Regions from separate parts of the Microcoleus sp. MOSTC5 genome, predicted to be linked through region 1. Evidence: riboswitches for the same ligand, from Rfam matches in the RefSeq annotation. Region 1 holds a riboswitch; the other holds the start of a gene.
The links. A riboswitch is a leader RNA that binds a small molecule or an ion and turns the genes downstream of it on or off. The one in region 1 is predicted to bind cobalamin.
Positions count from the first base shown of each region.

Region 2: it holds a riboswitch for cobalamin, as region 1 does, so the genes downstream of both, cobG (precorrin-3B synthase) here and QUA54_RS16210 (hypothetical protein) in region 1, are expected to answer to the same signal.

Region 1 covers NZ_JAUBRK010000026.1:50,996-67,465, forward strand. The annotation lists gene QUA54_RS16145 (AAA family ATPase) at 1-1,110, opposite strand, end outside; gene recQ (DNA helicase RecQ) at 1,171-3,366, opposite strand; gene QUA54_RS16155 (DUF427 domain-containing protein) at 3,464-3,748, shown strand; gene QUA54_RS16160 (L-threonylcarbamoyladenylate synthase) at 3,818-4,483, opposite strand; gene larC (nickel pincer cofactor biosynthesis protein LarC) at 4,559-5,968, shown strand; gene QUA54_RS16170 (NB-ARC domain-containing protein) at 6,274-7,620, opposite strand; gene QUA54_RS16175 (hypothetical protein) at 8,193-8,912, shown strand; gene QUA54_RS16180 (hypothetical protein) at 8,969-9,772, shown strand; gene QUA54_RS16185 (DUF5615 family PIN-like protein) at 10,478-10,798, opposite strand; gene QUA54_RS16190 (DUF433 domain-containing protein) at 10,800-11,018, opposite strand; gene QUA54_RS16195 (hypothetical protein) at 11,094-11,249, opposite strand; gene QUA54_RS16200 (ABC transporter ATP-binding protein) at 11,378-12,226, opposite strand; gene QUA54_RS16205 (methyltransferase domain-containing protein) at 12,342-13,208, opposite strand; gene QUA54_RS16210 (hypothetical protein) at 13,228-13,668, opposite strand; cobalamin riboswitch at 13,787-13,931, opposite strand; gene QUA54_RS16215 (Uma2 family endonuclease) at 13,970-14,548, opposite strand; gene QUA54_RS16220 (ABC transporter substrate-binding protein) at 14,756-16,168, opposite strand; gene cbiQ (cobalt ECF transporter T component CbiQ) at 16,467-16,470, opposite strand, start outside.
Region 2 covers NZ_JAUBRK010000035.1:3,246-18,805, forward strand. The annotation lists gene QUA54_RS19620 (hypothetical protein) at 14-343, shown strand; gene trmD (tRNA (guanosine(37)-N1)-methyltransferase TrmD) at 412-1,086, opposite strand; gene QUA54_RS19630 (cyanophycinase) at 1,419-2,312, shown strand; gene cphA (cyanophycin synthetase) at 2,650-5,370, shown strand; gene QUA54_RS19640 (hypothetical protein) at 5,524-6,069, opposite strand; gene cbiE (precorrin-6y C5,15-methyltransferase (decarboxylating) subunit CbiE) at 6,624-7,832, opposite strand; gene QUA54_RS19650 (GNAT family N-acetyltransferase) at 7,853-8,350, opposite strand; gene QUA54_RS19655 (hypothetical protein) at 8,518-8,922, opposite strand; adenosylcobalamin-variant (AdoCbl-variant) riboswitch at 9,127-9,206, shown strand; gene cobG (precorrin-3B synthase) at 9,249-10,700, shown strand; gene QUA54_RS19665 (precorrin-8X methylmutase) at 10,844-11,473, shown strand; gene QUA54_RS19670 (precorrin-2 C(20)-methyltransferase) at 11,470-12,180, shown strand; gene psbA (photosystem II q(b) protein) at 12,409-13,491, shown strand; gene QUA54_RS19680 (hypothetical protein) at 13,606-14,487, opposite strand; gene QUA54_RS19685 (ATP-binding protein) at 14,490-15,551, opposite strand.

The sequences.
Region 1 (16,470 bases):
TTTGATTCCTTCGCTATATTCTTCAAGATTAATCAGTTGCATAAAAGCTTGATGCCTTGATTTTCCCAAGTTCAAATCTTTAGCATCTATGACAGTTACGATCCCACCTTTGCGAGTGACTATTTTCCAGTGTTCCATCCCAATATTATTGATTATGTAAGGATGATGGCTGGTGAGAATGAATTGAATATTTCTATTTTCCACAATCAAATCTGTCACAACATCGATACAGTTAATCCCCAAGCTGTTTTCAAATTCATCAATCAGGATTACCGTGCCTTCTGGCGACAAGTACAGTTCGCTAATATGAATTAGCGTTTTCAGCATTCCTGAAGAAATATTATTTTGGAAAATCCAATTATTGACACCTTTTTCTTTGATTTGAATTGGAAAACTAATAAATGATGATTCCTCATCTTGTACTGGTTCTATTTTTATGTCTTCCACTTGAGGAAAAACTTGTATAAATATGCCTTTTATTTTATTAAAAATATCTGAAAAAATGCGACAAATCAAAGCTAATTTGAGCTGGATCGGCAGATCACTTTCCTTAATATCATCTAATAAAACATCACTTTCTTGTATCCTTGATATCATTGTATAGTTTATCTCGTAATAATCTATTGAACTAGAATTATTGCTAGTTATTTTATTAAAAGCCTGGTGAACAGGTGAAATATCTTCTTCTTGATTTAAAATTTCAACTACGCTTTGGAAAGGAGACAATTTGGGCGTTGTCTTGCCTTTAAATATAATTTCATTAGGTGTTCTTTGTACAACTGCATTTTCCTCTCTGAATAAAGTTTCACTAACAATTCTAAATTCATTAGTTTCGCCGTCATCATTAAGAATGAAGGGCAGATTTTCTTTTGTTTCAAATTCGCCTTGCCAACGGTACTCGACATTATTTAATGTCGCAAACGTAATGTCCCATCCTAAACCGTTTAATGAACCACCATTAGCTATCTGTTGTAAACTCAAAATTCCTTTTAAAATTTGTGTTTTGCCGACACCGGAGACACCAATTAATAAAGACAAGTTGGAAAAATATATCGGTTCAAAACGCCACTCTCGTAAATTATCCCAAAAAGCTACTTTTTTAATTTTCATTTATCCCTCCTCTCTATTAATTATCTGCGTTCCTCAGCGTTTATCAGCCTACATATGCGGTTAAAAACTGACATAATTTTGCCGCCACCAAGCGCGGACAAACTTAATCTCCTCAAAGGTATAACGTTCTTCCAAAAACTCATAAATTGCTCTCAGTTTCTCATCCCCCATAACTTCAATTGCGTACACTATCGCCTGCTGGCGTTCCGGTTCCACCAACAAATTTATATCAACTTCCCGCCCCATATCCATCAATTCTATCAGATGCCCAGAAATAGTATTAGGACTCATACCCCGCGCATTGGCTATTCCTTGAACTGTCAAACCTTGTCGGTATAATTCCCAGGTTTGCATCTGCGAATAAGACGCAACGTTAGAAAGATTGGGAAGATTAGCAACATCAGAAGATGCAGCACCAGTTGGCAATCCTTGTTCTTGGCAAAAACTGCGAATTGCCTCCAAGAAAACCTTGCCGTATTTATCTCGCTTGTTGCTACCAACGCCGTAAACATCCTCGAATTCGGTGAGATTTTGCGGGCGTTTTTCTGCCATGTCTCGCAAGCTTTTATCTGCAAAAACTACGTAAGGTGGCACAAATTGTTCATCGGCAATTTGCTTGCGTAGCGTCCGCAGTATGGTAAATAAACCTTCGACTTCTACTGCCAAAGAACGAACTTTACCCTGTACTTCCCGCTGCGGTTCAATAGCGATTTCAACTGTGCGCTGACGTTTCATAATTTCCCAACTTTTTTCATTCAGTTTCAGAATGGGAAAGCCGTCTGTTTTTTCGTCTAAACAACCTTGATTTAACAGCGTCCTGCTCAACTTTTTCCATTCATCAGCACTTCTATCTTTGCCAATTCCGTATGTAGAAAGTTGGTGGTGCTGGTATTGCAATACTTTTTGACTTTTTGAGCCTCGCAGCACGTCAATAATATGATTCATGCCGAATTTTTCTTGGCATCTCGCGACGCAAGAAAGAAATTTCATTGCCTCAATCGTCCAATCTTCTACTGGTTTTTTGTCGCAACAGTTATCGCAATTGCCACAATTTCCGGGAAATGAATCGCCAAAATAACTTAACTGAACTGTACGGCGGCAATCGCTGGAGTCTGCATAGTTAATTACTCGCCGTAACTGTTGGCGGGCAATTCGCTGTTCTTGCGGATCTGGTTTTTGCTCGATTATGTATTCGATGGTTTTGACATCGCCGTAGCCGAAAAATAAGCTGCAATGGGCGGGTTCGTTGTCTCGGCCTGCGCGGCCCGATTCTTGATAGTATCCTTCGAGATTCTTGGGCAAGTCGTAGTGAATTACAAACCGCACGTCTGGTTTGTTGATGCCCATACCAAAGGCAATTGTAGCTACCATTACTTGCACGTCGTCGCGAATGAAGCGGGTTTGATTGGTGGCGCGATCGACATCGTTCATGCCGGCGTGGTATGGTAAGGCTTGGATACCGCTTTGTTGCAATTTATAGGCAACTTCGTCAACTTTTTTGCGGCTGAGGCAATAGATAATTCCAGAACCGCCTTTTTTTTGGATAATTTGCAAAACTTCGGCAAAACTGTGCTTGGTTTTGGGGCGAACTTCGTAGTATAAATTGGGGCGGTTGAAGCTGGCGACGTGGATGTAGGGATTGCGCAGAGTTAGCTGCTGGATAATGTCTTGGCGGACGCGCTCGGTGGCGGTGGCGGTTAGCCCCATAATGGGAATGTCGGGATATCGATCGCGCACTCGCTGCATTTGCCTGTATTCTGGTCGAAAGTCGTGTCCCCATTCCGAAACGCAGTGGGCTTCGTCGATCGCAAATGCCGAAATTCCTAACTTATTTGCTACTATATCTAAAAACGGTAAAAATCTCTCGCCGAGCAAGCGTTCGGGTGCAACGTAGAGCAATTTAATCTTACCTTCGAGAATCGCAGTTTCGCGCGATCGGGTTTCCTGACTGCTCAAAGTGCTGTTGAGAAAAGTCGCCCCAATTCCATTATCCTGCAAAGCTTCCACCTGGTCTTGCATCAGAGCAATTAACGGCGAAACAACCACTGTCAATCCCGGTTTCAACAGTGCCGGTAATTGAAAACACAAAGACTTGCCACCGCCAGTCGGCATGACAATCATCATATCCCGTTTTTGTAAAGCAGCTTCGACAATTTCCTGCTGCCCCGGGCGGAAAGAGTCATAGCCAAAAAAATGTTTTAGAGCTTGTTCGAGGGACAGCGGCACAGAAGATATTGGCGGATTCGACCCTAACATTTGCAGTAGTTGGTTGTTGGCTTCAACACTATTCTATGCTTTTTGAGCACCAATACAGTTACAATAATTGAGAATCTCATTTTAAGCAGAGAAACTGATGCCGAAAGCAATTTGGAATGGTGCCGTCCTGGCCGAAAGCGACAAATGCGAAGTCGTAGAAAACAACTATTACTTCCCCCCGGATGCCATCAAACGCGAGTTTTTCAAGGACAGCAGCACTCACACTACTTGCGGTTGGAAAGGTGTTGCTAGTTACTACAGTGTCGAAGTCGGCGGACAAGTTAATAAAGATGCTGCTTGGTACTATCCTACTCCGAAAGATGCTGCTAAAAATATTGCAGGATATATTGCTTTTTGGAAAGGAGTTAAGGTAGAGGCTTAAAGCAGTTTTGAGTTAAAAAATTGGGGCGGCTTTTGTGCGACTTTGGCGCTTAAGCCGCCCCTTTAAATTTTAGTCTTTTTCCCAAACGGCGACAGCTTCCCATCCCAAACCGCGACGAACAACAATCGGTTCGCTTTTTGTTAAATCAAGAATGGTAGAAACTTGATATCCCGGATCGGAACCGTCATCGACAATGACATCTACTAACTTTGACAAACAGTCAAAAAGTTCAGCTTTGCCAAAGTTTTCTGCTTTTGCAGCAGACACCGGTGCTGCACCTTCATCGTCAGTGGTAATGTGAGCGGAAGTTGAAATAATCGGATTTCCCAAGGCTTCCAACAGTGTAAAACAAAGCCGGTGGTCGGGAACGCGAATTCCCGTGGTTTTGCGTTTTGGGTTCATTACCAGCCGCGGCACTAACTTGGTAGCTGGCAGCAGAAATGTGTAAGATCCGGGAATTAATCGCTTGATAATTCTGTATGCTTCATCGCTGACGGCAGCATAGTCGGTAATATTTGACAGAGAGGAACACAAGAACGTTAAAGGCTTATCATTAGATAGTTGCTTGATCTGCCTGACTCGTTCTACAGCAGACTTGGAGTTGAGATCGCAGCCGATCGCGTAAACTGTATCTGTCGGATAAAGCATCACTGCCCCATCTTTCAGAGCTTTTGTAATCTTCTCGATCCGGTCTTTTTGGGGTGCAACTGGATGCACTTCGTAAATAGTTGCCATGTTAAGCTATTGCAGGCTAAGTGGGCGATCGAAATATCGAGTGAAACAATCAATGCTAAAAATTAATTGTTAACAATGAATAAAATAGCTTATTTTGACTGTCCAACCGGCATTGCTGGCGATATGTGCATCGGAGCTCTCGTCCACGCCGGTGTTCCTTTAGACTACCTAATCGAAAAACTCAATTTGCTCGGCATTTCGACAGAGTATCAGTTGCGGACGGAATTAGTCCACCGGAATACTCAACAAGCAACTAAATTTTATGTCGATTTAGCAGCAGATTTGTGGTTAAAACCAAAAAATTCCGCTACCGAATTCGATCCCTCGGAAACGGAATCCCCGACTTTTGACGCCCGCCACCACCATCATCACGGGGAAGAACATTCTCACAGTCACGGCGAAGCAGATGCCGAAATTAGCCACACTCATCACCGCCATTTGCCAGAAATCAAGCAGATTATTGTCTCTGCAAAATTGCCTCCGCGCGTGGAAGCCTGGAGTTTGGCCGTATTTGGGAAATTAGCAGATGCAGAAGGTGCCGTACACGGTATCCCCGCAAGCGAGGTTCACTTTCACGAGGTGGGGGCTACGGATGCAATTATTGATATTGTCGGTACTTGTTTGGGTTTGGATTGGTTGGATATTGACGAATTTTACTTTTCGGCGATGCCGACTGGTGGGGGTACGGTGAAGGCGGCCCACGGTAAGTTAGCGGTGCCGACGCCGGCGGTGATGCGGTTGTGGGAAACGCACCGAGTGCCGGTTTACAGCAACGGGATCGATCGCGAATTGTGCACGCCAACGGGAACTGCGATCGCCTGTACTCTCGCCTCCGGTTTCGGCCCGCCGCCGCCGATGCAGCTTCAGGCGATCGGATTGGGTGCGGGTTCTCGAATGCTGGCAATTCCTAATATCTTGCGCCTCTGGATTGGGGAGAAGTCAGAAGGGGAGAGGGGGAGAGTGGGAGAGTGGGAGAGTGGGAGAAAGACGGCTACTAATTCCCCATTCCCGATGCCCAATGCCCAATTCCCAATGCCCAATTCCCTAGAAACTATTACGGTATTGGAAACGCAAATTGATGATTTGAGTCCGCAGGCGATCGGCTATGTTTTTGATGCTTTGTTTGCCTGCGGAGCTCTGGATGTTTTTACTGCGCCAATTGTGATGAAAAAGTCGCGGCTGGGGGTTTTGTTAACTGCGATTTGTCATCCAGAATTTGAGGATGCTTGCGAAGCTGTGATCTTTCGCGAGACTACTACTTTGGGAATTAGGCGATCGACTCAACAAAGAACTATTTTGCAGCGGGAAATCCAGACAGTTCAAACAGAATACGGTGAAGTGCAAATAAAAGTTGCGAAGTCTGGACAAACGATTGTTAACGTGCAGCCGGAATACGAAGATTGCGCGGAAATTGCCCGACTTAAAAATATTAGCTGGCGGGAAGTTCACCGCTTGGCGCTGCAAAGTTGGTACGATCGCACTTAATCAGTTCGCGATCGCACTCCGACAAAGAAACCGGGTTTTTATACCGAATCTGCGGGCCACAACGCAGTATTTTCGTAAAAAACCCGGTTTCTGACTGGATAAATTCAGTAAATTAACCGCAGCATAATCTGTCGGGTTTGCTTTTCGATCGCGCAACCAAGCTAAAATATTGCCTAGGTGCTGTTTGAGTTGAATAGCAGTTTTAAAATGGGTTAACAGACGTTCAATTAAAGGATACAAAATCAGTTGAATTTATGAGTCGCCGATCTAGTCTTGGGTTTGGGATTCAATTAAGACATGAGTGTTCATGAGTTAAGTTTGTTTGCGATCGTTCCTTGCTCAGCAGTTTGGAGCAAGCGTTCTCTGACATACTCGACGATCGCCGGTTGTAGCATTAAACTTGTTGATGCGGTATCATTGAGCGATCGCCGATCTTCGATGAGCGATCGTTCAGCCAGCGCCTCCAATGCTTCCATCAGTTGCCGTCCCGAAACTTTGGGCAAAATTTCCGCTTTTAACTTCGCAGGGGTCGCTCCTTCTTGATTAATGGCGATCCAGTACATAATTTTTTGTTGCAGGGGTGACAAGCGATCGAACTGGCGATCGAGCAAATCCCACAAGTCGCTAAAAACAGTATTTCCGTGCACTAAAAATGCGTGAATGTCACCACCAAAAAGTGTTTTAATAGTCGTTGCAGCAAGTTTGAGGGCGAGGGGATTGCCGCCAAAGTAGTTGACAATATCTTGACACTGCAATAGCGTTGCCTTTAATCCTTTGGATGCGAGGATTTGCTGGCATACTGGCGGTGAAACTCCGAAGAGGTTGAGCGATCGCACGGGTAAATTTTCGCCCGATCGCACAGCAAACCCGCCCGGTTTTTCTCGTCCGGTTAAAATCAGACAACTTTGGTGGGGTTCGTCCGCAATGCGCGCCAATAACTGTCGGTAATCTTCATAGCCTTGTTGATATTGTCCGCTGCGATTTCCCCCTTGCAAAATCGACTCCAGATTGTCGAAAATTAACAAACAGCGTTTTTGCCGCAACAGTTCCATGAGAGCAGGAATAGAGTTATTTGTTGTCGCTTCTGAACCAGTTAAAATCGGTAAAATATTGCTGAGGATAACATCTAATTGCGGTGCTTGCTGCAAACTCCGCCAGATTGCGAATTCAAACTGAGATTGAATTTGCTGAGCGAGTTTGACAGACAGAGAAGTTTTGCCGATACCGCCAAGTCCAAAAATACCGATCAGACGAGTAGAATTTCCGCTAATCCAAGTTTCTAATGTTTCCAGTTCCTGTTGCCGGTTGTAAAATTGGGAAACATCGATCGCTTCTCCCCAATCTTGGATGCAGTTATCTGCTTCGCTAGCGTGCAAGATGCCCGCACTGCAATGCTGGTAGCGGCGCAAGACTGCTTGCAGATTTTGCTTTGAGATTTTTTCGCCGATGATTTGAGAGAGATTGCGCCACAAATGCGAACCGACTTTTTTGATATAGTCATGTTCGTAAAGTAAGCGATCGGCTATCTCTTGATAAGAGTGTCCCTCCCAAGTTTGCAGAAAGACGCGGGATTGAATGTCATTGAGTTTTTGCTTTTTGTTTGCGGATTGTAACAGACTATCAACTAGGGCGATCGCCTCTTGTCCTTTCATAGCTTGCCAATTTGACCTATTCAGTAAATTTACTGATGTTTCATGAGTGCGAGTTGCTGTTCAGGAAAGAAAACAAATTTACACAATTGATCGAAAGCACACAATTGATCGAAAGCAATATGGTTACAAGCCCCGGTACAGGCTGTGAAGTCAATTCCATTATCTAAAATTTAACATCTAAAATCGATTGACTGCTAGCAGCCTTTAAGGGAATTTACGTAAGTTTACAAAAGCTAGTCACTTTTTGTCACCGGCAGGGCGATCGGAGTTCGTTATTCTTTGATAGTTAAGGCAGAGCACAAGCTGTTCAGACTGTTCATGGTTAAACCGCAGATGTGCGGGATAAGCCGACTAGGAAGAGTGTTGTACCGCATCTGCGACACAATTATAAGTTAGCCAGCAGAGTTACCTGTTGGGGTCTACAGTTCGAGTTATTTGTGTATTGTGAGACTCAAAAAGCTACAAATCCACAATAAATAGGGAATTTTGAATTCTTCCGGATTCACCAGAATTGTGCGTGTAGACTTCGCCAGGTCAACCTAGTGATTTAAATTTGAGGAGGAACTTAATCAATGGTAGATAGGGTAGAGCTTGGAAAACCACTGAATTTAGAGATTGATTTTATTTCTGAATCTAACTCTAATCGTGCTGATGATGAGACAATTAATGAATCGAACGATTCTCACCGTGAAGCTCTGACTGATTCTGAGCCTGCCAAAGAAAACATTAGCACAAATAGAGTTTTTGTTGCGTGTAAAACACATGTTTACAACAGAGACGTAGCTCCAGATGATTTTTTAAACGAGCTTGTAAACTGGTGCAAGCAGGCTTCAGATGAGATATTCATAAGCAATGATAATTATGATATCTATTCTCATGTATTTAACGAGTTAGGTCCCTGGGATAATCTCCTTCATAGAAAGGCTGTAATGCTGGAAGTTCTCCGAGTGATCGCGGGATTTGAAAGCTCATGGGACTGGAACGCAGGTAGAGACACAACAAATCCGAACTCAAATACTTCCTGTACTGAAGAAGCTGGTATATTTCAATGTTCTGGCGATTCGATGAACTTTGACAAAAGCCTTAAAAACCTTCTGCAATCAGTGTCAGGAAATGTAGACTGTGATACTTTTCGGGTTTTCTCCAAAAGTAATCATATGTTTGCAATTGAGTATTGTGCGCGTTTATTACGATTTACTGTCAATCATCATGGTCCTGTAAAGCGTAAAGAGATTCATCGCTGGCTAAAGCTTGATGCGGTAGCCGAGTTCGAGAAATTCTTACTCAACTGAAGTGAATCTCTCACTTTACCATTAACGTATTTTCAATTTTTCTCAGGAGTAGAATTATGTCACAACTTCATGTTATTGGAACTACATTCTTCAAGAAAACAACTGTACAGTCAAGCCGTTTACCGGCGAATGAGAAGGTTGCTGTAAATGCCGGAGAAACCCTCAAGTATAACCCCGATTCTTTGAAGGTTGTAGGAGAACATTACTTAGTAGAACTGCTTGAGCAAATTGCTCCTTGGGGCACAACTGGCTACTTTTACAGTCCTCACATTCAATTGGAGGTAAGTGGCTTTGCAAACCGCTTAGTCAGAAAAGTGTTGTCAAATAATGAATACTGGGATATTTTGAGGACTGCGGAGCAAATTAGAAATGGTACGGACAATACCTGTGTTGCATTTTCAAGTGAAACTCTTCGCAGGATGGGCATTCCTGTACCAATTGAGGATGTTGAGATTGACGGTGAAATCCTAAACATTTCTTTGGTGACTAAACCTTACAAGATATGGCTAGAACAAAAAGTAAAGCCAAGAAGAATAAATGATGCAACCAAGTTAAGACCTGGAGACATCTGCTTTAGTAAGGATGATCCGGACTTTCCAGGATTTCCAGCACATGTTTACTTCTTCATTGAATATTCTCCAGGAGATACTGGAGCTGCATATGTTGTAGATAACCAACAACCAAAACATTTGCGTAATCTAGATAATGGGTCACCTGGAAAAACTCCTTTTGCCTTCGCCTTACGACTTGAGAATCAGTTTGAAGAAGTTTACGCTGCGCGCGAACTGGTTGAGAAGAGTTTCTTAGAAGCCTCTGAAACTTTAAGACAGCAATTAATGCTCAATCAGGCATTCGAGTAGTAGACATTTATATAGAGGTATCTAGCTTTCATATAGAGGCTTGTGAAGGATCTTTGAGTCACTAACGAACCTGTAGGAGAGGCGAGCGTCTTTAAAGTGAGAGATTGGGTGTATTAAAGTTAGCACCTAAAGTGATAGCTTATAGCCTTTCTCACAAAGATGAGGTAGACAAGATTCTCTGAAGATCGGGACTTTCAAGCCTTATTACATACCTCATGTACCTGAGAAAGGCTATACATAAGATCTCTCGCACAAATGAGAAGTTGAGTTCATCCACGGTATTAGTGAGAGTTCAGCGTTTCAAAGAGTGCAGTTAGGGTGATTGTCGAACGAAGCTGGCTAACAACGCAGTAGAGCGGAGGGACGAAGGATCTTGGTGCTGAGTTCAAGGTTATCTGCCGCCGCTCACTTTAGCCGTTAGACTTCAAGTGCGATCGATCGCCCGTAGGTTGGCTTGACGCAGGAAACCTAACAACTTTTCTCCTTTAAAGCAGCCGACGTGCTTGTAAAATCGGGCAATCGTAGATGAGGTTCAAGTGCGATCGCTCTTTCTTCTAAATCAACAATTTACTAACTTACAAACCTTTACAAAAGTCTGTCAGTCTTTCTCACCGACAGGGCGATCGGGGTAGTTTATTCTTTGGCAAGCTAATTTATACTCTAATGTGGGTGGTAATCGCTTCACCGTAATTGAATCTAGATAGTCTACTTACTAACACCTACAGCTTGTCCTATCACCACTGTAGGTAAGATAGCGAGGACTTTGGGTGCTAAAGGCTTTAAGTCTGCCAGTCGATTAGAGGGTGCTTGCAAAACAACCACAGCAATGTTGAACTGTTGTAGATTTTGCTGAAACGATAGATTGTGATCGACTGTGATAAACACATCAAACTCCGCTTCTGCAAGGGCAAGAAGTTGACCATTTTTTACCCCTGCCCACCCCATCTGAGGAATCGTTTTCACCTCGCAGCCAACAAACTCCCTTGTCAGCTTGCGATCTATACACTCATCCAACAGGAGTTTCATGCTATGCCACCATACCAACAAGCTGTTTTCCAGCCTCTTCAAGCAAGGCGATGACTTGCTCTCTTGTCACAGTGGGAAATCCATCCAAGAAATCGTCTATGGATTCTCCCGCTTTGAGATAGTCCAGAAGCGTCTGCACGGGAACCCTAGTTCCAGCAAAAACTGGGGTGCCACCCATAATCTCAGGGGATGCGCTAATAATTGAGAAGTCAGTAATCATAAGTCTTCGACCTCCTGGTTTCATACTTAACAGTTTATCAATTCTTGAGGGTTTAGCATTGATACTGCACGCCCATTATTTGTCGAAGAAGGCAATCACGGGAAAATTGTGGCGATCGACCTCGAAACCGGCGACTTTGAGGTTGATGCGAGTGAAATTGCTGCTTGCGATCGCCTTGAAGCCACTCACCCTGACGCTCAAATCTGGATTGTCCGTATTGGTTCCCGTCATGTACATCGATTCGGCGGACGCACGAAGAGACCCGTATGATATCCGGAATCGTCAACGCGAATAAGGTTGGTTGAGTCCGAGAGTTCACTTCTTCGGCGGGTGAACGGAGTAGTTAGACTACTAAACCTTTAAAGCAGCCGACGTGCTTGTAAAATCTGTTTTTGCCACAGCTCGAAATTCTGTATATTTGAGCTACCATCTCTTTCAACGATCGCCCTTATTTGCTCCATAAGCTCGATCGCCAGCGGTACGCCAAGCTGCAATTGCTCCAAAACCTCCCGTTGAGCAAAAACGGTTTCCGGTGTTCCTTCTAAAATCAGTTGTCCTCGATCCATTACAAACACCCAATCAGCCCAGCGGTAGATGAAATCGAGGTCGTGACTTGCTAAAAGGATCGTGGTTCCGGCGCTGTGAATTTGTTGGAGTAAACCGATCAGTTGTCGGATGTGACGCGGGTCGAGATAGGCGGTAGGTTCATCTAGCAGCAGCAGTTTGGGCTTGAGAACCATGATATCGGCGATCGACACCCGCTTTTTCTGCCCCAAACTGAGATTGTGAATTGGTTCGCGGGCGAGTTCGCTTAGATCGAATTGGTCGATCGCCTGCTGTACCTGTTGAGCAATTTCGGATTCTGTCAAGCCTAAATTGTACAATCCATAGGAAATATCTTCTTCTACCGTCGAAGCTACTAATTGATGTTCGGGATTTTGAAAGACGAGTCCGATTTGTTGGCGCAGTTGCATCAAAGATTTGCGATCGTAGCGGAATGGTTCACCTTGCCAGCGAATGAAGCCATGTTGCGGTTGATATAAGCCATTTGCTAACAGGAAAAAGGTAGTTTTGCCACAGCCGTTTTGACCGATCAGCCCGCAGCGTTTCCCGGCGGGGACTTTGAGGTTTAAACGCTGAATTGCCACTCGCGAACCGCAGGGATATGAGTAGGAAGTGCGATCGAATTCGAGAATCCATTCAGACATATTCGTTATTTTTTATTTTTTATAGCCTTGTTCCCAGGCTCTGCCTGGGAATAAATACCGGGAGGCTCTGCCTCCAATTACCGATTACAGATTCCCAATTTCCCTTGTATTTGTGTCAGTTTTCATCTGTTTTTGACAACTGCCAAAGTTGAATTTCATAACAGAGATGTTGCTCAAAAAGTTGGCTCGCCTCCAATCCTTCAATAACCAGCTTTTTGAACCAGCGACGAAATATCCAGCGCAGGAATGTGTGGACGGGGGGAACTGCGATCGCAATTAAATCTGCAACATAGATCATCGTATTCAGTCCATACCTGCGGAAAGTATCGACATACAAATCGATTGTCGGTACAATATGAGCGGAAATATCCTCAGTTTTCACTAAAGTGAATCCAGCCTGCTTTAATGCTGCATGAAGTTCCGTAACAACATGACAATTAGAGAACATTCCCTCTTTATAATTAGCATCAGAACGCAGCATATCGGCAAGCAGCACGTAGCCACCCTGATTGAGGATTTTGGCGGCACCGTTAGCAATATCAACAGCCGACATATACTGGCTACTTTCGCTAAAGAGAATAAGATCGTAGAAATGGGTTGCTTTGAAGTCTTCAAACCTCGTGAGGTGGAAGATTGCCCGATCGCCCGTACACTTAAGAAAGCGCTGTTGTTGGAACGGATCGGGTGCGAGCCCTTCCACTGCAAAACCTCGATCGAGCAAATAAGCCGCATTTCCGCCAATCCCGCAGCCCACATCCAGTATCGTATGAGTGCCTTTGGGGATCGCATCCAACAGTTTTACAGTATAAGCTTGCTGAGCGATGCGCAATCGGGCGATCGTTAGTTCGTCAGCGGGCACAGGTAGGGTTTCCCAATAGCCGTAGTGAAGGTAGGGCGAATCTGTCAGGCCCAAATAGTAATTAAGCGCTGCATTTTGGTAGCGAGTTACCTTGGAAATTTCGATTGATTTTGGCTTCGACATTCGGAAAATTTAGTAAGTTTTAAGATTTCGGGCAGAGTTGAAATTCTTCCCAGCGCTTGCATACCTGTTCATAGCACTCAACAGGAGAAATTGCCAAATTTTGCAACAAATTGATATCAATCTGACCGTTGGCGATCGACAAAAATATAATTGCTTCCTTGGGCTCGTAGCTAGCAATGATTTGGAGCAGATTTGAAACAGTATTTTCCTCTACTTCTAGTTGTTGCAAATAAGCAGTTGCATACAATTGGGAAATAAAGTGCAGATCGTACTTGATAGTATCTACGCTCCAATTCACAGAACCGTTAATGGGAGTATTGATTTTGCAAGCAACCAAGCCTCGTCCTCGATGCAAAAAGCCATTCCAAGCAGTATGTCCGATCGACAAAATATTCTGGTGAATAAACAAGTTTTGCCAGTAGCCAAAACTACCCTGCCAAACACTATCTTCGATTCGCATTTTTTTTAGTTTCCCGCTGCCTAAAATTTCGTTATTGTCGATCGGGAAACGGAGCACAACAGCAGATTATTTGTAAAAATATTGAACTCACCATCATCTATACCTCGCAGATGAAAAACAACAGGTAAACAAATCGGCGGGCATCCTGACTCAGAGATGCAATGATCTCATTACAGTTGCGGGACAGCGCCGGATTCGCACCGAACTTTCCCCCTTGCGTCTGATGGCTGTTTTTCATCAGAGCCGATCGATATACCGGAATATTACCACTATTTGGGATATTTGACAAAAAACTGTCCGCCTATTCACCAAACTCAATATTTTCATACAAATCGGCCAGCGAAATTTCCACAGCAACAGATGTTAAACTGAGCCGATCGCCCATACAGCTATATTCCGAAAAAATCCACTTATTCGCATCAGTTTTAGAATATTGCTCCACCCGTAGCCGATATTGATCGATTAATAAATACTCCTGAAAACTAGGAATACTGCGATAGGCAGCAAACTTTTCATCGCGGTCATAAGCTTTAGTACCTTTAGACAGCACCTCAGCAATCAGCAGAGGATTGGTAATTGTATCCGTCCGTCCAGATTGCAGCTCGATCGGTTTCGCAACCACCATCACATCCGGGTAAGTATAATTATTAAGCTGGGGAATCCACAGCCGCTGATCCGAACTAAAAGTCCGATATGGTTTCCCTTTTAACGCCAGTTTCAGCGCAACAACTAAATTAGTGGTAATTTCATTGTGATCCGGTGTGCCGCCAGCCATCAGAACAATCTCCCCATTGATAAATTCATGCCGCTCCTGAGAATTGATTTCCAATTCTAGATATTCCTCAGCCGTGTAGGTTTTGGTTTCAACTGGCGCGATCATATACAACGCTCTCCTTTAATCTACTCATTTTAGTTTATATTAAAAATTTTGCTAATTCAACAGAAAAGTAGATTTTAATCATGCTAATAAACAGGCAAGATGCCTGTTCCACAAAGAGGGAATTTTCAGGTGGGGTGGGCAGGAGATCCCACCCCTGAAAGGCTGTTGAGAATGTGCAAGATGGGAGTGCGATCGCACTTAACCAACTTACCGCAGCGGGACAAAGTTATAACCAGTGCTTCCTCCTTGTTTAACTTGCACTAAAATCGGCTTACCCGCCCGATCGCCCGTGGGCAAAAACTTCACATCCTCGCTGGCTCCTAGTGTTGAAAAACTCGCATTTCGGAGTGCTTGTTGCAATCCTTCCCGCGTATTGCTTTGCCGCAAGCCAGCGATGACAGCTTGAGTCGCATCAAAACTCGTTGCTGTTCGCCAATTCACAATTCCTCCCCAACGCTGGCGGGAATTTTCTGGGAAACGGCTACCGGGATTAGTTTCAGGATGCCAGGGAACGGGCAATACTAAGCCGTTAACGTCGCTTTGTCCGTCTTTTAATGTTTGAATGGTGTACATTGTGGTGCTGCCGTAGAGTGGCAATTTGCCTCGATTAATGCGAGCCAGAGAAATCGCACGGTCAATGCGATCGACGTGGGGTGCTACCATCAATCCTTGTGCACCTTTGCTGACAGCATCGGCGATCGCACTTTCGGGATTAAAAGAAGGGATTGAAAAGTCGCAAACAGTCGGAACTAATTTGCCTCCAGCAGCAGTAAGAGAGGCCACAAATTCATCTTTAAAGGAGATGTTATCGGGTGCTTGGGAGTCGTAACAAATGGCAATATTAGTTTTGCCTGCTGTTTTGACTGCATATTCTGCTAAAGGAGCGGCCATTAAGCTAATATTGGGTACTGTCCGAAAGATGTAGCTGCCAAATCCTGATAAATTATTGGCCAAGCTCGTGGGTGTCACCATTACCAGTTTTTCTTGCTGATATATCGGAGCAGCTTCGAGAGATGCGTTGCTAGCATTGTGTCCAACTACTGCTAGTATATTCTGATCTTTTGTCAATGTCTTTGCAACTTCTCTGACCACTTCTGGACTGTTGTCATCGTTGACTATTTCTACTTGCAGTTCTGCGCCGTTGATGCCACCGCTAGTATTAATTTCATCCTGAGCTTGGGCAACACCTCGAAGGATTTCTTGGGCGACATTGGGGTTGCTACCAATGGGGACGCTGACAGCAATTTTTAAGGAAGAACCATTGCTGGCTCGGGCATTATTGAAATAGATTATGGTTTCCGGGTCGTTGCGATTTTGTTGCAGCGATTTCTGAAAATATTCGGCGGCAGATTGGTAATTTCCCTCAGCAAAAGCTTGAACTCCTGCTTGTTTTGCTGCTGTTGTTTGGGATGTCACCAATATCCGATTTCCTAAACTGATGCGATTTGCGATCGCTCCCGATGCGCTCGTTGCCGATGTAGATGTAGATATAGGTGTATTTGAAGTTTTGGCATTCAATAAACCGGGAAGGAACTTGTATGCGCCAAACCCAATTAAGCCGATGGCAATAATAAAAACAATGGGCGGTGGGGTATTTTTTTTGTTAGTATCTTGATACATGATTTTCTCTCTGTATTTTGATACTGTAATTATTCATTCAATTACTGTTCGTGTCAATTCATATAATTCATTAATTAAGTTCATAAAAGTCATATTTGTAATAGCTGTTGGAGGAAGTGCGATCGCCCTTATTCAAATCTAGCCCGCTAAACTAACGATAATACGAGAATTATCAACAATAGGACTTACCCACCGACGATCGGAAACCGGGTTTTCTACTGCATCTGCGATGCTCTAACGAAGTATTTTCGTAAAAAACCCGGTTTTTGGGCCCCCATGCTAAGTCCCAAGAATAAATTTAG
Region 2 (15,560 bases), on a different contig from region 1:
ATCGAGGAAACTGTTGAAGAACGTCACGAATACTGTAACGGGCAGATTATCCCTATCGCTGTTTTTAGAAGAACTAGAAAAACTAGAAAAAATGCCAGACGATCTGTTTTTACAAGGATTACAAAGACTAGAAGAACTAGAACGGCTAGGCGAGGTAATGCTAGAGCGACTGGAACTGGAACTAGAACTAGAAGAAGACGATCGCGCGCTGCTCCTTCCTCCGCTGCTTCTTGCCAAAGCTTTCCGGTTCATATTTTACCATTTACCACTACTGCTAGCCGTTATATTTACAGTAAATTCACCGCCTATCAAAAAAGCGATCGCCCCACAGCACAAAAGTTGATTGTTTAGCATAATTGAGTCGGTCAAAAATACGATGCTCAACCAAGACTATTAATAGTCAAGAGTTAACTAATCCGCTAGCAAATCCGGTCGGCGCGATCGAGTTCTTTCAATTTGCTGTTCCCTGCGCCAGCGAGCAATTTCTGCGTGATTACCAGACAACAACACGTCAGGCACCTTCAATCCGCGAAAATCCGCCGGTCGAGTGTACTGCGGATAATCCAAAAGTCCGTCTTCAAAACTCTCAAACTTCAGCGAATCTTCCTTCGCCACAGTTCCCCGCAGCAATCGCAAAACCCCATTAATCAAAGCCAAAGCCGGAATTTCGCCCCCCGTGAGCACAAAATCCCCCAAAGACACTTCGCGAGTGACCAAATGCAGCACTCGATCGTCCACACCCTCATAATGACCGCAAATCAACACCAACTGATCGCGATCGGCCGCCAACTGCCGAAACATCTCCTGCTGCATCGGTTCCCCCTGGGGAGTCAGCAAAATCACCTCCCGCCGCGGCAAAACCGGCAGCGACTCCACCGCAGCAAAAATCGGTTCCGGCTTCATCAGCATCCCCACTCCGCCCCCGTAAGGCTCGTCATCGACTCGCTGGTGCTTGTCTGTGGTAAAATTGCGGGGATTGACAAAATTCACCTCAGCAATCTTTTTAGCTAAGGCTTTGCCCATCAGTCCCGACTCCAGGGGAGCCCGGAAAAATTCTGGAAATAAGGTAACTACGTCAAATCGCACAATTATTGAAATTTATTGATACATCACCTCTAGTTTGACCCTTAGAGGGAGTTCAGTTTTCAGTAATTGCTTTATTCTTTATAATTTCTTATAATTTCTGAGAATTTTTGCAAGTTAAATTCTCTTCCTTTGTCGGCGGCCCCGTTTTGTACAACAATAATCAGTTTTTCATGACAGCGACTGCAAGTAAACTCGCCGCCAAACAACAGCGAGCGAGGTGATATCGGCGATCGCACCTCGCTGGCACAAACAAATATTTATTCTTAAAAAGCCCTATTGTAGCCACAGCCACGGCAAAATTGAATTTCACATCCAACAGAGGAAGACACACCATGCAGCAGTTGACATCTCAAGCCCTCGATCACAATATTCCCCAGCGCACAAAAACCTCGATTATGGTGATCGGGGGAGCCGAAGACAAAGTTCACGGGCGAGAGATTCTGAATACTTTTTTTTGCCGCGCTGGGGGTGCAAACGCTCGACTGGCGATCGTTCCCTGCGCTTCGCGCGATCCCGAAGGAATTAGCAACCGCTACCGCACTATATTTGACGAAATGGGCGTTAGCGCGGTCAAAGTAGTGGACATCCGCGAACGCGAACAAGCCGAAAACCCCGTCTGGAAAGATTACTTAGAAGATTGTACGGGCGTATTCATCACAGGGGGCGACCAACTGAGGCTCTGCGGACTGCTGGCGGACACCCCGCTGATGGAGAAAATTCGCAAAGAAACTCTCGAAGGCAAGATTACCCTCGCCGGTACCAGCGCGGGTGCTGCGGTGATGGGATATCACATGATTGCCGGCGGCGGGAGTGGCGCGTCACCGAACCGCTCTTTAGTAGACATGGCAAACGGACTTAACATTATTCCTGAGATCATCGTAGACCAACATTTTCACAACCGTAACCGCATGGCTCGCTTGCTGTCGGCTGTGGCTTGCCATCCCGATCGCATCGCTATTGGTATTGACGAAGACACTTGCGCCTTGTTTGAGGGAGACGATACTATGAAAATTCTCGGTAAAGGCACTGTGACTATTGTTGATTCTAGGGAAAATTTTTATACCAATGAGTCTCTGGTAGGAGCGACAGAACCCTTAAGTTTGTTCAATATGCGCTTGCACGTTCTGTGTCACGGAGATTGCTACAATATGCCCCTAGGCAAACCAATGCCATCGGCAGCCTGTTCCGAGTCTGGCTGGCCACCCGAATGCCGCACAGCCAACTAACGCAGAAAATATCTTCTCATTGATTCGGCAGACACTAGGCGGCATTCCGGCCGAATCATGGATACAACAATATAATAGATTGCGAAGCAGCCACGGCTGACGCCAGAAGGCAGAATCACAGAAAATTCTACCTTCGGGCTTCTAGTTTTTGCGTGACATTGACCTGTACTTGTTTCTAGCCGATCGCTGGGAGATGAATTTTCAATTGGGTCGCCCATAACTGGAAATTCAGTCCCAAACTGTTCGCTGCGAACAGTCGATCGAGCAATCTAGATCGAAATTGAATAAATGCTTCAATTATCTATAAGATTTCGCGCCCCATACCCCTCTAACTGTCATGAAAATACTTAAAATCCAGACCTTACGCGGCCCCAACTACTGGAGCATCCGACGCCACAAACTCGTCCTGATGCGTCTGGATTTAGAAGAGTTGGCAGATAAAACCACATCTGAAATTCCTGGCTTCTACCAAGGATTGACCGCCGCGCTGCCGAGTTTGGACGAGCATCACTGTTCTCCCGGCCATAGGGGAGGCTTCCTGCAACGTGTCAGAGAAGGCACAATGATGGGACACGTAATCGAACACGTAGCCCTAGAACTTCAGCAAATGGCAGGAATGCCTGTCGGGTTCGGTCGGACCCGCGAGACTGCGACCCCAGGCATTTACCAAGTAGTAATCGAGTATCAACACGAACAAGCAGGTCGCTATGCCGCCCGGGCGGGCGTGCGGATGTGCCAGAGCATTGCCGATACAGGCACTTATCCAGCAGCAGAATTAGTCCAAGATTTGAGAGACCTTAGAGAGTTTGCTGCGTCCGCCGCACTCGGGCCGAGCACGGAAACACTGATCAAGGAAGCAGAAGCTCGCGGCATTCCTTGGATACCTTTGAGCGCCCGGTTTATGATTCAACTCGGCTACGGGGTTCACCAAAAGCGGATTCAGGCAACTCTAAGCAACCGCACGGGAGTTTTGGGGGTAGAACTAGCCTGCGATAAGGAAGGTACTAAAAATATCCTTGGCAGCGCCGGCGTGCCGGTTCCTAGAGGAACGGTGATTAATTATTTGGACGAATTGCGCGGGGCGATCGAAGATGTCGGCGGTTATCCGATCGTCCTCAAACCCCTAGACGGCAACCACGGCCGCGGCATTACGATCGACATCAATTCCTGGGAAGCAGCAGAAGAAGCCTACGACTTAGCCAGCGCGGCATCAAAAACAAAAAGCGTGATTGTCGAGCGCTATTACGTCGGCCGCGATCACAGAGTATTGGTAGTCAACGGGCAAGTCATAGCAGTCGCAGAACGAGTCCCCGCTAACGTCGTGGGTAACGGCAGGTCTACAGTAGAACAGCTTATTGAAGAAGTAAACCGCGACCCGCAGCGGGGAGACGGACACGACAACGTGCTCACCCGGATCACGATCGACAAATTGTGCCTGGATTTGTTGCAAAAACAAGGATACGCGATGGACTCCGTAGTGCCCGCCGGCGAAAGAGTATTTTTGCGCGCGACAGCAAACTTGAGTACCGGTGGAATTGCGGTCGATCGCACCGACGAAATCCACCCGGAAAACGTCTGGCTGTTTTCCAGAGTCGCCAAAATTATCGGTTTGGACATCGCCGGCATTGACGTAGTAACTCCCGACATCTCCCAACCCCTGCGCGATGTCAACGGCGTCATCGTCGAAGTCAACGCAGCACCTGGTTTCAGAATGCACGTCGCCCCGAGTCAAGGTTTACCCCGCAACGTGGCCGGCGCCGTCTTCGATATGCTCTTCCCCTCGCCTCAACCCAGCCGGGTGCCGATTTTAGCCGTAACGGGAACCAACGGCAAAACTACAACCACTCGCCTGCTTGCCCACATTGTCAAGCAGACCGGTCAGATTACCGGCTACACGACTACCGACGGCACTTACATCGGCGATTATTTGGTAGAAACCGGAGACAATACCGGGCCGCAGAGTGCTCAATTGATTTTGTCTGACCCAACTGTAGAAGTAGCGGTGCTGGAAACGGCTAGAGGCGGAATTTTGCGATCGGGCCTCGGCTTCGATCAGTGCGATGTCGGCGTCGTATTGAATGTCGCGGCCGATCACTTGGGAATTGGCGACATCGACACGGTGGAACAGCTCGCCAAACTCAAGAGCGTCCTCGTTGAGTCGGTAATGCCCAAAGGCTATGCAGTTTTGAATGCAGACGATCGACTGGTAGCACAAATGGCGCAGCGTGTCAAGGCTCAAATTGCCTATTTTTCGATGAACCCGGACAACGAACTGGTTGCCAAACATACCGCTGCGGGCGGGCTGGCAGCGATTTACGAAAACGGGTACTTGTCGATCTTGAAAGGTGATTGGACGCTGAGAATTGAGCAAGCCGTGAACGTGCCGCTGACGATGGGCGGGCGCGCGCCGTTTATGATTGCCAATGCTTTAGCAGCTTGTTTGGCGGCTTTTGCCCAAGGATTGAAAATAGAAGACATTCGATCGGCTTTGTCAAGCTTCCAAGCATCGGTGGGTCAAACTCCCGGACGGATGAATTTGTTTAAATTGGGCAGCTATCACGCTTTGCTCGACTACGCCCACAACCCCCACAGCTACAAGGCTTTGGGCAGTTTCGTGCTGAATTGGCCGGGAATGCGGATCGGGGTTGTCGGCGCCCCCGGAGACCGGCGAGATGAAGATTTTGTCACGCTGGGCAAACTTTCGGCCGAGATGTTCGATCGTATTATTGTGAAGGAAGATGCCGATCGGCGCGGGCGAGAACCCGGTGTTGTGGCACAGTTAATTTGCCAGGGAATTGCAGAGGCGATTTCTGCAGGAACCGCAAACAAATCTCAAGTTGAATACGAGTTGATTCTCGACGAAACAACCGCTGTTAACAAGGCTTTAGATGAGGCGCCGGCCGGCAGTTTGGTCGTGATTTTACCTGAAAGTGTCAACAAAGCTTTGAGTTTAATTGAAGCCCGGAAACCGATTAAGGAATCTGTGGAAGTTCAAAATGGTTTAGATCGATCGAAGTCACAGGAAAGTTTAAAACCGACTGTGGTGAATCAAGGCTAAAGCCTGAATTTTAATTAAATTGATAGGTTGGGTTGACGAAAGGAAACCCAACCTTTTTGTTGTGAAATTGATTGAGTCTACCGACATATTCTTGGAACGCGAACATCCCGCTCGCACTGCTGTATAATTCTGTACCGATTAGCAAAATTCAGTTTATCTCGAAATTTGTGATGGAGGCTGACTTTGTGGAGATTGAACTTTTGGATCTAGCTGAGTTTGAAACCATGCACCTAAAAAAGCACCAATCACCAAGGAGATTGACCAAGATGCGAATGATACGGTTCGCCTTATGGTTTTACCCTTTTCATTTTGTATATTCAACTCTTTTCTAAGAGTTTCTTCCATCTCCATCTTAAATGCAGAGAATGCCTCTTGATTTGTTTGAGCAAGAACAGCATATCTTTCTGCTATTAGTTTTTTCTGATCGATCTCCTTTCCTAAAAAATCAAGTTGGTTAGCTTGCCTTTCAAGATCACCCTGCAAACTTGAAATTATTTTGCTAGCTTCCGTCATGTGCATCCTAGCTAAAGTTATGCGTTCTTCCGCTTCTGCCTCATTTTCCGATGTGGGAAACAGGTCAGCAAAATACTGGCCTACTACATGGTTACTAATATTTTTAATTTGGTTTTCTGTAAGTAATTTACCCGTAATGAGCTTAATAACTTCAGAACCAACGATACTAATGAGTTGATGTAACATCTGACATTAACCAAATGAATAATACTGACAGGCAATCTCGAAACTACTGTCCCCACCCCAAATTGCGGTACAAAACTCACTTTATCCGCAATCGTCAGCTTTTCAGCTCACTGAATAAATCATTCGCTTGTCGGCTCCAACGATAGTTAGATATGTAGCATCTACCGGGTTGTAGCACATAGTACAAGTGTACTGGCGCTATCAATCTAACCTGAAGTTAAGCAAATGCGAATATTTTACCACGGTAGACCAGAGATATTCAAACAGTCCGGCGCAATAACAAGTTGGGATGTTTGTCTGGTGTAAGAAGACCACTTCTGCGGCGGTAGTGAAATACTTAAGTTTGTCAATTCAATAGTTCGGACAGTTTTTTAACGGCCCTGTAAGCCGATCGCGAGGAAGCCCTGCCATTTTTAACGCATTTTTTGAAACTTAGCACTCTTACTCAAACGAAAGAAAAAATAGTCCACCATATAGCTAGTTGGGGTTTCGGACACTCGATCAAATCTACAACTGTCCTAAGTATTGTCAATTAAGCTTGACTATAATTTACTTTACCTTTTAACTACCGCCCACTGAGTCACCGGTGCAAGCGGTTTCCAACCCTGAAAAGAACCGATCGCCCCTACTCGCTGAATCCCAATTCTAATTAGTTCCCCGCCATAACGATCGTGCCATTGCAAAACTTTAAACTCGCTCTCAACAGTCACCGCATTAACAACTAATCGGCCGCCTTCACCTAAAGCATTCCAGCAAGTTTCCAGCACAGCTTCTGCGGTGACACCGCCGCCGATGAAAATGGCATCCGGTTGAGACAAATCTGTCAGGGCTTCCGGCGCTTCTCCCGCAACGATTTTGAGTTCGGGAACGCCGAAAGTAGAGGCATTTTCGGCGATGTATTGCAGCCGAGTTGGGTGGCGTTCGATCGCGATCGCCCTGCACCGAGGATGACTCCGCATCCATTCGATCGCGATCGAGCCGCAGCCAGCCCCCACATCCCAAAGCAACTCTCCCGGAATCGGTGCTAACGCTGACAGAGTAACGGCTCTAACCTCCTGCTTGGTAAGTTGTCCGTCGTGGCGATAAGCAGCATCCGGCAAACCCGCAGTTCGGGGAAAAAGTAGGGTTTCGCGATCGCAGTTGCAGCCGATCGCGATCGTGTTCAAATCAGCCAAATCCGCTCCCTTCCAGGCTGCTGCTACCCCCTCGATCTGCCGTTCCGAGTTCCCTCCCATCCGCTCGAACACGGTCATCAAACTGCTGCCAAACCCCCGCTGTGTCAACAATTGGGCCACCTTTCCCGGCGTGTGTCGATCTGCGCTTAAAACCAGCAATCGCGCCCCCGGCGACAAAGCAAGGGCGATCGATGCGATCGGGCGATTTGTCAAACTGAAAGTCTCAACATCCGCCAAAGCCCAGCCCAGACGGGCGCAAGCAAGACTAAAAGCCGATGCAGCGGGAATTACAGTCATTTCCGAAATAGGAATCTGGCGCGACAGCGTGACGCCTATACCGTGACACATCGGATCGCCGCTGGCTAGCACGCACACAGGCTGTCCCCGGCGGCGGATGATTTCATCGACTGTTGCTTGTATCGGCGAAGCCCAGACCAATTGTTCGCGGGTGTCGTCCGTTGGTAGCATTGCTAGGTGACGGGCACCGCCGACAACGACTTGAGATCGATCGAGTAGGGAACGGGCGATCGCACTCAATCCCGAAAGTCCGTCTTCGCCAATCCCCACCACCGAAAGCCATTTGTGCATTGAATCCTTACTGCTAATTACTACTTATCGATTCTAAAGAATAATATCGGATTTCCATTCATAATTCTTTCTTCTACTTGCCTCATTCCAAGTCTTTCTGCGACTTTAAGCGACTCAATGTTTGGGCGATCGCAGCTTGCGACAATATAGTCCAAGCCAAGTTCATTAAAACCATACTCCAATATTTTGGTTGATGCTTCAGTAGCATATCCTTTTTTAAGTGCTTTCGGCAGCAGTGCGTAAAGCAACTGCGGCTGTGCTTCTTCAAAAAAATACCACAAACCAACAAATCCAATAGTTTCTAGATCGTTCTTTGTCTCGATAAACCACAAACCGAATTTCTTTTCTTCAAAAAGCTTTTTGTTCTCGGCCAGCATTTCTTCCACTTGTTGCAGCGACAATATTTCGCCGTCACATAGATATCTCCTCACATAAAAATTAGTCAATATTCCGTGGAGCGTGTTGAGGTCGCTCTCTACAATCGGTTTCAACACCAATCTCTGAGTTTCAAGTATCATGCGAATTATTTTTCTCAGGTTCAATAACGATCGCACCTATCAATATTAGTCCAGGACGCACAGGTAGTCATAAACCGGTTTTTTTTACAATACTTGGTTATCGCGCGCAGATAAGGCAAAAAACCCGGTTTCTGCAGGTTTTGCGTAACTCTAATTAACAAACAGCGCTAAACCACCGTAATCACTCGATAGTTGTAACTTTCCTTGACTACCAAACCATCTTTCCAATAGCCGATCGAAATTTGGTTGCTTTTGGAATCAATGATTTGACCTTCAACTTTAACGGTGTAATCATTGTACCAATTGGAAATTACTACAAAATCATAATTTTTATCGGCTGAAACAGCGATGTCTTGACTAATTAATTTTGATTCTCGAAACTCAACTAACATTTCTTGAAAAAAGATTTCTCTTCCTTGGCGGCAGTTTTCTTTGCCGCTAGTAATCGTACCATCTCCTTCAATCATCACAGTGTCATCCGAGTAGTATTTTTCCAAAGCTACTGATGTTTGGAATGTCTCAACAAGGTGATTGATATCTGCGAGTTTGATTTGCAATTCTTCAATTGTCATAAATAACGCGATCGCAGGTTTTATAGCCGAAGTTAGAAGTCGCGCACTCTTAGAGTGATTTTGACTTCGATTATAGATTATAAAAAATTGTTTAGGGATCAGCAAGACAATAAAACGAATTTCCCCCCTAACAGGCGAGCTCGCCCGGAGATTTGTTAAGAAACTCGATCGATCTGGCTGATGCCGATCGACTTGTGATAGATTTCTTAAACCTGAAAGCGGGAAAGTCCGGTGCAATTCCGGCGCTGTGCCGCAACTGTCAAAGTCAGAATGCCGATTTCAGGAGTTTACTTTAGATTCCCTGCGTCGCACGGGGAGGAGTTTCTTTGTTAGCTTTGAGTGAATTGCCGACTTGTCCTGGTTTATTTTACGGTTCCCGCGCCCGAGACGGAATATTATCGAGAATGCGGATTCCGGGGGGAATTTTAAACGCGCAGCAGTGTCGGACGATCGCGGATTTGGTCGATCGATACAGTACCGGTTGTTTGCAAGTAACGAATCGGGCGAATTTGCAAATTCGAGACTTGAATTCGCCAGTTTCTGATGAACTTTGGCAAGATTTGCTGGAATTGGGATTGGCATCTAGCCGCGTTGAAGTTGACCCGATTCGCAATATTATGGCAAGTCCGACAGCAGGGATCGATCGACAGCAACTACTCGATACTCGCCCGCTAGTAAAAGCTTGGGATGATTACCTGCAAACGCATCCCGAATTGTCGGAACTTTCGCCTAAGTTCAGTATTGGCTTTGACGGGGGGGAATCGGTTTCGATTCGCGATTTACGCAACGATATTTTATTAGCTGCTGAAGGGCGATCGGCAAAATCAGAAATCGTTTTTCGGCTGCATTTAAACGGCGAGACAGGAATTTTAATCCAAGAATCGCAATGTATTTCAGTATTAGCCGCCCTCGCTAGCACCTATCTTGAATACACAAAAAATCGGTCTCGAATTGATGGCAAAAAACCGCGTTTGCGTCACCTGCTGGCAGATTGGGGCGCTGAAATTTATTTAGAAAGGGTAGAGAGGAATTTACCGTTTGTAGTGCAGCGAAGATCGATCGCCTCATCTGAAAAATCCATCCCCAATCACCGACATCTCGGCATTTATCCTCAGCAACAGTCCGGTTTCTCCTACATGGGAATTGCACTGCCCCTAGGTAGGCTAGAATCAAAACAACTGCGGAATTTGGCAAATTTAGCCCAAAATCTAGCCAGCGGTACCCTGAGACTTACGCCGTGGCAAAATCTGTTGATTTCTGACATCCCCAACTCCCAGCTTTTTGAGGTAAAACAGCAAGTTGCCGATTTGGGATTGCACTCATCGGCGACTCGCCTAGATTCGTGCTTGGTGGCTTGTGCCGGCAGCAGCGGCTGTGCGTCGGCGGCGACAGATACTCAAAGTCACGCCTTAGCAATGGCGAGGGATTTAGCGCAAAAATTGACGATCGACCTGCCGATTAACATTCATTTCAGCGGTTGCGAAAAGTCCTGCGCCCAGCACCGGCCAATTGATATCACGCTGGTAGGAATTCAGATTGAGCGAGGACACGAGGCGATCGAAGGTTACAAGATTTATGCGGGTAGAAAAGATTTGCCCTTCGGGCGACCAATTTTTCCGGCGGTTAGTGCCGCCGAGATGCCCGGTGCGATCGAGCGAATGTTGCAGGTATATCAGCGGTTTCGAGAGCCTTTGGAGTCATTTGGTGAGTTTGTCGATCGGCAGGCGATCGACCAATTGCAGGAGTTTTTGAACACCGAAAATGGGAATTTAAAGTGAAAAAAGATTCCATTAAAACTGACAAGTTTTAATCATTTCTATTCTATATCTCTCGATCTTTCTTCGCGTCCTTTCCATCTTCGCGGTTAATTCAAAAAATCTATTTCACAAATCCAACAAACTTCCTATAGCAGTTTTAAACAATGATTGACTACATTCGAGATGGAACAGAAATCTACACCAAATCCTTTGCCACAATTCGAGCCGAAACAGATTTGTCAACCTTGCCGCCCGATTTAGAATCGGTAGCGGTGCGACTAATTCACAGTTGCGGCATGACCGATATTGTTGCAGATTTAGCAGCTTCCCCCGGGGCCGCAACCTGCGGACGCCAGGCCCTTTCTGCAGGTGCGCCCATCCTGTGCGATGCCCGGATGGTGGCCGAAGGCATCACTCGCAAACGCCTTCCCGCTGACAATGCGGTGATTTGCACCCTCTGGCATTCCGAAATCCCGGAGTTGGCGCGGCAAATGGGAAATACTCGATCGGCCGCGGCCCTTGATTTATGGCTGGACAACTTGCAGGGTGCGGTTGTGGCAATTGGCAATGCCCCGACTGCTTTGTTCCGACTGCTGGAAATGCTGGATGCCGGAGCACCCAAACCGGCTTTAATTCTGGGTTTCCCGGTAGGATTTGTGGGGGCTGCTGAATCCAAAGCCGAACTGGCCGCCAACAGTCGGGGAGTGCCATTTATTACGTTGCACGGGCGACGCGGTGGCAGTGCAATGGCAACGGCGGCCGTGAATTCGTTAGCGAAAAAGGATGAATTATGACTGAGGCTACTGGTAAATTGTACGGTTTGGGTATTGGGCCTGGCGATCCTGAGTTGATTACTTTGAAAGCTTATCGGATTTTGCAATCGGTGCCGGTGATTGCCTATCCGGCGATGGAAAATGGTAAGGTGCTGGCGCGGGCGATCGTCGCAGATTATCTGCGCCCGGAGCAAATTGAGATTCCGATGCCGCTGCCTTTTAGTCCGACGCGATCGTCTCAACCTTATTACGATATTGCTGCGGAGAAAATTGCGGCACACCTCAGCGAGGGACGGGATGTGGCGGTATTGTGTGAGGGCGAACCTTTTCTCTACGGCTCGTTTATGTATCTATTCAACCGTTTGTCGGCGACTTTTACGACTGAAGTTGTGCCGGGAATTTCTTCGACAATGGCGAGTGCGGCTGCGTTGGGAGTGCCGCTGACTTATCGTAACGATGTGTTAAGTATTATGCCTGCGACGCTGGATGCTGAGGTTTTGCGCGATCGGCTGGCGGTTGTTGATGCTGCGGTGATTATTAAGCTGGGCCGGCATTTTGCGAAAGTCCGGGACGTGCTGATTGAGTTGGGACAGTTCGATCGAGCACTGTATATAGAACGCGCAACTATGCCGAATCAGCGAATTCGGGCGATCGTAGATGTCGATCCCGCTGAAGTTCCCTATTGGGCTCTGATTATGATACCCAGTCAGCAAAAGTCTGTATCTTAATATTTCCATGCCTGAAGGCGACGCGCTTCCAGGCTTTCCCTACTTTTTTGTGCATTCTTGCCCATTTATCCAGCTTTCCTCATATTGATAACTTAACCTTATAACTTGTATCAGTTAATCTGTTGTTAAAATACTTTACAAACCTTAGAATATGCTTTATATTTATTTACATGGCGGAACACAAACCCGTCACGAACATTGACAAATCAATAAAGCAATCATAAACAAATGACAACAACCTTACAGCAGCGCGAAAGCGCCAACCTGTGGGATCAGTTTTGCAACTGGGTCACCAGCACCGAAAACCGCATTTATGTAGGTTGGTTCGGCGTCTTGATGATTCCCACCTTGCTGAGCGCCACCATCTGCTACATCATCGCCTTCATCGCTGCCCCTCCCGTGGACATCGACGGCATCCGCGAACCAGTAGCAGGTTCCTTGATGTACGGCAACAACATCATCACAGGTGCAGTTGTTCCTTCATCCAACGCCATCGGCTTGCACTTCTACCCAATCTGGGAAGCAGCTTCCCTCGATGAGTGGTTGTACAACGGCGGCCCTTACCAATTGGTAGTATTTCACTTCCTGATCGGCATTTTCTGCTACATGGGTCGTGAATGGGAACTGTCCTACCGCTTAGGTATGCGTCCTTGGATCTGCGTAGCTTACTCTGCACCAGTTGCAGCAGCCACCGCAGTATTCTTGATCTACCCCATCGGACAAGGCTCCTTCTCAGACGGTATGCCCTTGGGTATCTCTGGCACCTTCAACTTCATGATCGTGTTCCAAGCCGAGCACAACATCCTGATGCACCCCTTCCACATGCTGGGAGTAGCCGGTGTCTTCGGTGGTAGCTTGTTCTCAGCCATGCACGGTTCTTTAGTTACCTCTTCCTTGGTTCGCGAAACAACCGAAACCGAATCTTTGAACTACGGTTACAAATTCGGTCAAGAAGAAGAAACCTACAACATCGTCGCAGCCCACGGCTACTTCGGTCGTTTGATTTTCCAATACGCTTCCTTCAACAACAGCCGTTCCTTGCACTTCTTGTTAGGTGCATGGCCAGTAGTCGGCATCTGGTTTACCGCTTTGGGTATCTCCACGATGGCTTTCAACTTGAACGGTTTCAACTTCAACCAATCGATTATCGACTCTCAAGGTCGTGTCATCAACACTTGGGCTGATGTGATCAACCGCGCTAACTTGGGTATGGAAGTCATGCACGAGCGCAACGCTCACAACTTCCCTCTCGACTTGGCTGCTGGTGAGACAACTCCCGTAGCAATGGTTGCTCCTTCTATCAACGGCTAAGTTTTAGCTTTTGATTAACAAAAAGCGCTCCTAGTAATAGGGGCGCTTTTTGTTTGGGGAAAAATATTTTTATCGACATCCTTTTTCCTTCTTCCTTCTTTCTTCTTCCTTCTGCTATAGCTGCTCTATTTTTGTCCTTAATTCGATAAGATCAGGATGGTGATTAATGTCAAGCTTCCGAATTGCCCAATCGAAAAATGAATTTAGAGAAATGTATTTAGAGTCTTGTCTCTGTATTTCTTTTTGAATATCCTTGCCATTAAACCAGATTAAGTATTGCTTCTCTGTCCAAAATTCTTCTTGGTTAAACCGTTGTTGATAGGAAACAAGGTTATCTTCAAATTTTTCCGGTGTAACTGATTCAACTGCCAGTCTAAATTGATTAACTAATTCTAACGCTTGATTTTTGCAGTCTTGCAAAATTAATGACTCAGGTAGTTTACCTTTCTCCGTCCATGTAGTTTTGAGTTGTTGTCGTGCTGTACTCATGTTCACCAAGTCACCCAATGCCCATCTTACAGCTTGGTAATCTTGCAGGTTCCTGGCGCTAGTTTCAATCGATTCTGAAATGCGATCGACTTCTGGTGAATTTTGATGTCCCCACTTAGAAGCTGGATTTCCCTGCTTTTCATTGTACTTTTCTGTCCAATAGGTGTCAATCAAATCAGCCTCTAAGAGGTAATTTTCAACACAAGTGCGATAACTTAAATCAAAGGGTTTATTACCCGATCTATTATCTAGTTGGAGTAATCCGCAGTTAGGAGTTGGCTGAACATCGAAATCCCGATCTCGAAAAACGATGTATTTCTGATTAACCGCTGTCTTCCCTGAAAAGTAGCCCTCGGCAAAGGTTGAGAATCCAAACTTACTACCCGCAGGGACAATTGTGCATCTATCACCTGGTAGGCTATCGACTACTCTAGTAAGCAATCTATAGTCTAAGCTGCTTGGTTTCCCTTCACAAAAAATAATTTTTCCACTGCTAACAACACTCATAGTTACACCTCCACACGAACAATGTGTGCTTCGGGTACTAGCTGCTCTATGTAATCAGAATGAGTTGTAATGATAAATTGATTATTTTTGCCTAACTTAGGCAAAGCTCTCAACAATGCTTGTTGCAGTGGTGGATGTAAGTGCAACTCAATTTCATCAATCAAGATCACCGAATTATGAATATTCCAATTAGCAAAATCCATCAGCATCGGAAATATAGCGCGTTCGCCCCCAGACATCTCAGAAATCTCATACAGGTTCCTGTTATCGTATAGATAAAACCAGGGTTCGCTCAGAATGTCATCGATCCCTTCTCGTGGAAAAGGCCCCTCAAAGCTACGTTCTGGAAAAACAGCTTTATAAGCTTGCTCAATTTCAGCATATATGTCCTTCTGTCCAGGGCGGAATTGCTGAATTCTTCCCCTGTCAACATCCTGATGAAACTGCCGCAACTTTGAAAGGCGATCGCGTAGCATATCATAGGTAATTTCAACTTTTCCATCCGGATTTTCAGGAGTTAAGCTGGTTGAATTTCTCTGCTCTGTGTACCAAAAAATCGTACCAACTCGCTCAAAGACCTGAAAGCCTTCCGTTCGACGGAGTTGTTTAGCATATTCCCGTCCTTTAAATTGAAACAATTCATTCGCAGTGTTTGCTTGAACACTCTCACCTTGCCATCTAAGATCCACAATATGTTTTTCAGCAGGAGGAACTGGTAAATTGCGACCTATATGTTGCAATTTTTGTTGGAACTCACGAACCGCCTGGATCTCTGGAGACGAAAATTGTACTTGTAGAGTAACCTCTGGTTCAAACTTGGCCCAATTACTCCCCAGCAATTCATAGTTAAATCCTGCCCATTCTAAGTCAGGAAGTTTCTGCAACCTCCCTGTTGCCACTCCCAGTGTTGCGGCTATTGCCTGTAAAATACTTGTTTTTCCCGCCCCATTCATCCCTATTAAAACTATAATGTCTCGTGCCAATCCAGTTTCTGGATCGGTAAAGTCGAATTTTTTATTTTTAAATTTCTTAAAATACTTTAAATTGATAGATTGAATTTTCATAATAACACT